Regions from separate parts of the Tepidibacillus fermentans genome, predicted to be linked through region 1. Evidence: predicted binding sites of a transcription regulator. Region 1 holds the regulator's gene; the other holds the start of a gene.
What was found. Region 1 encodes CtsR, which represses protease genes until heat stress. Its sites were predicted from a motif close to ATGGTCAATAAAGGTCAAACA; they were not measured.

Region 1 (3,201 bases):
TGGACTTTTTCTAAACTTATATTCAATGCTTGTAAAGCCTTCGCTGCAATCCCTTCACCTTCTTTTACAAGACCTAGCAAAATATGCTCTGTTCCTATATTATGATGCCCTAAGCGAACTGCTTCTTCTTGGGCTAATGTTAATACTTTTTGTGATCTTTCAGTAAAACGACCAAACATCATTTTCATCACACCTCCATAAATTTTAATTCGAATGTTGAGTCAATTTTCGCCGAATGATCTCGGCTCTCTTTATATCTCTTTCAAAAGGTGTCATTTCCCCTGCATAATGTTGTAAAAAACCAGGTTGTATCAATACCATTAACTCATTAAATATATTTGGTGAAATGCTATCAATCATCTTCAAATCGATTCCTAAGCGAACATCAGATAATCGCCCCATTGCTTCCTTAGAATCAATAATTTTTGCATGAAGTAAAGTACCATAAGCTCTTCCTACACGATCCTCAATCTGTATTCTAGAATCGCGTAATAAAAGGGACCTTGCCTGTTTTTCATGATCAATGATTTGCTTAACCACGCCGTATAGGTTTTCAATTATATCTTCTTCACTTTGTCCTAATGTTATTTGATTTGATATTTGAAAGATATTACCTAATGCCTCACTTCCTTCGCCGTATATTCCTCTAACTGTTAAGCCCACTTGTGTAATTGCGGAAATAATTCGATTAATTTGGCCGCTAATGACTAACGCAGGAAGATGAACCATAACCGATGCACGAATCCCTGTACCTACGTTAGTAGGACAGCTGGTTAAATAACCCCTTTTTTCATCAAAAGCATAGTCTAATTCGGCTTCAAATATATCATCAATTCGACTTGCCATTTTCCAAGCATCGTAAATTTGCAAACCTGGGTACAAACATTGAATTCGAAGATGATCTTCTTCATTCACCATAATACTTATCGATTCATTTTCACTTAAGACGACAGCCCCTTTTCTTGAATCTTGAGCTAAGTTAGGACTAATTAAATGCTTTTCAACAAGAACTCTTTTTTGTAACTCTGTCATATCTTCAAGTTGTATGAGTTCGAAATGGCTAATGTTCTTCATTTCTCTTTGATCTAGAGCTTTTCTAACTTCCTCCACAACAGAAATGGCTTGAGAATCTGTAGCTAATGTTGGAAAAGGGTAATTTTTAAGGTTTCTTGCCAAACGTACCCTGCTACTAATTACGATGTCAGATTCAGGACCATTCCCTTTCATCCATTCACTAATCGCTTGATTAACAAACCGATCCAATCCCATAATTCTAACCTCGTCTTTCCGAAAGTTTCGATTCTAGGGCTTTTATTTGGTCTCTAAGTTTTGCAGCTTCTTCAAATTCTTCTGCCAGTATTTTTCGTTGTAATTGTTCCTTCAACTGAACAATTTCTCTTTTAATTTTTATATTTTCACCAGAACGATGAGGAACTTTGCCTATATGTTGACTATTTCCATGAATTCTACGAAAAATTGGTTCTAACTGAGGTTCAAAGTAATTGTAACAATCATGGCAACCGAATTTCCCCATCTTCTTGAATTGTGAAAAAGTTAACCCACAGGTTTTACAACGTAATTGATCTGGAGATGTAATCACCTGATGGCCATTTTTTATTGGATCAAAATTAAGTAACCCTGATAATAGGTTATTAAAAGAAAAACCGGAATCATCGTAAGAAAACATTTCACCTTTTTCTTTTGCACACTGTTCGCAGAGATGATATTCGTTTTTTTGCCCATTGATAATCTTTGTAAAATGTAAAGTAGCGGGTCGCTGTTGACAATTCTCACAAAGCATTTTTATCCCCCTTTACCTAGAAAAGATTACTTTGATTAATGTTTTTAATATATTGGCACGTATTTGGTCACGAATAGGTAATGGCAAATCCAAAACCTCTCGTGACAAAATCGATTTAAACAAGAGAAACTCTTCTTGATTCAATAATTCCTCATCTAATAGACGAGAGATCAAGTCATATGCGGTCGATTGAGAAATTTCTTCCCCAATCGCTTTCATGATTATTTCATAGAATGTTTGCTCCGTTGGAATATTTATTTTTTTTATTCGGATATATCCACCACCACCGCGTTTACTTTCAACTACAAATCCTTTTTCTAATGAGAACCTTGTGTTTAAGACATAATTAATTTGCGATGGAACACATTGAAACTTTTCTGCCAGTTCACTTCTTTGGATTTCAATTTCCCCAGTTTCACTTGTTTTTATAAGATCTTTTATGAATTGTTCGATGATGTCTGAAATATTCCTCATAACGTCCTCCAAAACAAAAAGGTCGTATTGACTTTGACTAACTTTGACCTTTAATTATAATTATATACCTTTTTCTCCATTTGGCAATATTTTGAGTTAAGTTATTCATTATTTTTCCCATAATGAACCTCTTTCACTCCTTGGATTTGCTTAATGGTATCGATCACCAAGGGGATATTTTCGTTTTTAGGCATTCTTACTAAAAAATTAATACTAACGCAGGGAGGTTCTCCGGATTCTTTGTCTTCATCATGCATTGTGACACCTTTTACATTGATTTTTCTTTGCCCAAATATAGAAGCAATTTCTGCTAATTTCCCAGGGGTATCAATAACATTGACTCGAATCTCAACCAATTGTCGCTTTTTGATAACTAAGGTATCTAGCTTTGCCAAAATCATAAGACTAATTAGAACGAATAGCGTTGTTAAAATACCTCCTAAATAAAATCCTGCACCAATCGCTAAACCGATTCCCGAAACAACCCAAATTGTTGCCGCAGTTGTTAAACCTGTAACCGTAAAACCATGACGTAAAATCGTTCCTGCTCCAAGGAAACCGATACCACTTACCACTTGGGCAGGTAATCGCTGTGGATCTAAGCGCATATTATCTCCAGCATTATAATAATCTTGAAATCCATATATTGACAAAAGCATAATTAGTGCTGACCCAAGGCTTACAAGAATATTCGTACGTAATCCTGCTGGGTGGTTATTTACCTCTCGTTCCAGGCCAATAATTCCGCCCATTAATCCTGCCAAAACTAAACGAATAAGTATGTGTAGATAATCGTTTGACCAAGCCATTCTAATCACTCCTTTACAAGATCTGATGAATAGCATGAGGTAGTTGGTCAAAGCTTTGTATTTTTATATCCGCTCCTATTAACTCATGATCGTCAGCAAACCCAAAGTCACAGCCAA
Region 2 (3,201 bases), on a different contig from region 1:
TCTTCAATGAATTTGGAATAATAAGGATTCATCCGAAGTCTGGGAACAAGTGTATCATTCACAATGATAATCCATTCTCCTTCTACTTCTTCTACAAAGATATCAGGTAATATATAACGGGTTTGCCCTTTTTCAAAGCCGAAAACTGGCTTTGGTTTCAATGTTTTTATCAAATCGGCAATTTGTTGTACTTCTTCTGGAGAAATTTTCATTTTTCGGGCGATTTTCGTAAATTTCTTTTCTCCTAAATCTGTTAAGTGGTGTTCTACAACTTGAATTGCTTTTTCGTCGTAAGGCTCCATCTGTTTTAATTGAATAAGCAAAAATTCTCGTAGATCTCTTGAACCGATTCCAATAGGATCAAAAGACTTTAACAACGTAAGCATTTGCTCTACTTCTTCCTCTTGTACCTTTAATATTTCTGCTACTTCACGTAATGACATAGTAAAATAACCCAGTTCATCAAGATTGCCGATTAAGAATGCTAAGATTTGTAACTTTTTGGCGTCTAAATTTAAAAGTCTTCCTTGTTGCAATAAATATTCTTCCAAGTTATCTTCTGGTGAAGCAATTGTATCCCATATATTTCTTCCTTCATCATTCGAATGAGCAACTGATGGAATCCCTCGACTATTTTGATAGAGATAACGATACCGTTCCCATTCTCTCTCATCAATATCAAGGACAGGGTTTTCTATGATCTGTTCTTGAATATACTCCATCAACTCAATTGCTGGATACTGTAAAATAGTAATTGCTTGGCGTAATTCAGGAGTCATCATCAGTTTTTGTGTTTGTTGTTGATAAAGACCATAATCCATCTGCATCATATCACCTATTTAAAGTTGATTTTTCTTTTCACTAATTGTATAATAAATTTTGTTTTAATTGCGCTCGTAGCTCAGTTGGATAGAGCACTGGCCTCCGGAGCCAGGTTTTGCGGGGGTTCGAGTCCCTCCGAGCGCGCCATTTTTTATATAATAAAATTACATAACGAATCGTTGGAAAATGGAGCTTTTAAAAAAGCTCTTTTTTTATACATCACAAACTTATTTCTTGTAGGTTTATTTTATCAAAACAAGTCAAAAATAGTGATGGTAAATTTAATCACACTTAATCTTTGACCTTTACTGACCAATGATGTATGATAAGAATATAGAAACATATTCTATAGAATGAAAGAAACTTTCTGAAAAAGGAGGAGCTCATTGAATGAGTTATTTTGTACCATATGTCATTGAACAAACGAACCGTGGGGAACGTGCTTATGACATCTACTCAAGATTGTTAAAAGACCGAATCATCTTTTTAGGTAGTCCGATTGATGATGTTGTAGCAAATTCTGTCGTTGCCCAATTATTATTCCTAGAATCCGAAAATCCTGATAAAGACATTTATCTATATATCAACTCTCCAGGGGGATCAATCACTGCTGGAATGGCGATCTATGATACGATGCAATTTATTAAAGCTGACGTGTCTACGATTGCCGTTGGAATGGCTGCATCAATGGGAGCATTTCTCTTAGCTGCTGGAGCAAAAGGAAAACGGTTTGCTTTACCTAACAGTGAAGTGATGATTCATCAACCTCTCGGCGGAGCACAAGGTCAAGCAAGTGATATTGAAATCCATGCGAGACGTATCCTCGAAATGAAAAAACGCTTAAATCAAATTCTAAGTGAACGAACTGGGCAACCGCTTGAGAGAATCGAAAGAGATACAGATCGTGACAATTTCCTTACAGCTGAAGAAGCAAAAGCATATGGATTAATCGATGATATTATTACTTCAGCTCCAAAAGCGAAGTAAACCATATCTTTATAATCTTGTGTGATCTAAAAGCTGCGACTTTAGCAAGCAATTTTCCAACCATCTGTTTATTCAAGCAAAACCGTAAGGTTAGAGCAGTGTTAGATCATACAAGGCTAGACCATCGTTTCTGGCTTCTACGTTCTATAAGTGTTAGAACATAAAAGCTACGAAGATGAGAGTTTGTATACTCCAACGCAATAACTCCAAACTAAAAAAGGTTAGGTTCTAATTTTCGAACCTAACCTTTTCTTATTTCTTATCTTTGATCCTCAAAATTATAAAGTGGCGTACTGAGATAACGTTCACCGTTGCTTGGAGAGATGACCACAACATTTTTCCCTTTCCCTAAACGAATCGCAACTTTTTTCGCTGCAAATACAGCGGCACCAGTTGAAATCCCCCCCAGAATTCCTTCTGTCCTCGCTAATTCTCTAGCAGTTTCAAATGCTTCTTCGGTGGTAACTTGAATCACTTCATCATAAATTTCCGTATTCAATGTTTTTGGAATAAATCCTGCCCCTAAACCTTGTAATTTGTGAGGTCCTGGTTTTCCCCCAGATAAAACAGGGGAATCCTTTGGTTCGATGCCAATAATCTGAATATGAGGAACTCGTTCTTTTAACACTTCACCAACTCCAGTAATTGTACCACCTGTTCCGATACCGGCTACAAAGGCATCGATTTTCCCATCCATTTGCTCAAGAATTTCCTTTGCAGTGGTTAATCGATGTACTTTGGGGTTAGAAGGATTTTCAAATTGGCGTAATAAAAAGTACCCTTTCTCTTTCGCTAGATTCTCAGCCACTTTCACTGCCCCAGACATTCCCTCAGTTCCAGGGGTCAAAATCAGTTTTGCCCCGTAAGCGCGTAAAAGATTTTTCCGCTCATTACTCATTGTTTCCGGCATTACAATAATTGTATGATAACCCCTAGCAGCAGCTACCATTGCGGCTCCAATTCCTGTATTTCCACTTGTTGCCTCAATAATCGTGTCTCCTGGTTTTAATTTTCCCTCTGCCTCTGCATCCAGAATCATTTGTAAAGCAATACGGTCTTTCACACTACCTCCAGGATTCATGAACTCTAATTTTATATAAATATCTGCAGAATTTTCATCATGATGTTGTAATTTAACAATTGGAGTTTGTCCAATTAATTCGACAATACTATTGACTACGTTCATTTTCTCCCATATCTCCTTTTCTCTTATTTGGGATTATACTAATACGATGTTTCATCCATGTCAATGAACCAATGTGTTGTAATGAAAAAAGCTGTGAAGACCACAGCATTTTCCCACTTATTATTCTATTTATTATAACCATTTATTATTCCTCTTTACTTAACAATTCAGTCAAGTTTTCAACTGCTTGTTGTTCATCACTACCA

Region 2: the regulator CtsR is predicted to act here: its motif matches at 1,118-1,138, upstream of clpP (ATP-dependent Clp endopeptidase proteolytic subunit ClpP).

What each region holds. Positions count from the first base shown of each region.
Region 1 covers NZ_SMAB01000012.1:58,791-61,991, forward strand. The annotation lists gene EDD72_RS08465 (ATP-dependent Clp protease ATP-binding subunit) at 1-182, opposite strand, end outside; gene mcsB (protein-arginine kinase McsB) at 205-1,269, opposite strand; gene mcsA (protein-arginine kinase activator protein McsA) at 1,274-1,801, opposite strand; gene EDD72_RS08480 (CtsR family transcriptional regulator) at 1,814-2,275, opposite strand; gene EDD72_RS08485 (MgtC/SapB family protein) at 2,377-3,084, opposite strand; gene EDD72_RS08490 (HAD family hydrolase) at 3,098-3,201, opposite strand, start outside.
Region 2 covers NZ_SMAB01000011.1:7,911-11,111, forward strand. The annotation lists gene rpoN (RNA polymerase factor sigma-54) at 1-827, opposite strand, end outside; tRNA gene EDD72_RS07790 (tRNA-Arg) at 891-969, shown strand; gene clpP (ATP-dependent Clp endopeptidase proteolytic subunit ClpP) at 1,213-1,809, shown strand; gene cysK (cysteine synthase A) at 2,069-2,995, opposite strand; gene EDD72_RS07805 (HPr family phosphocarrier protein) at 3,141-3,201, opposite strand, start outside.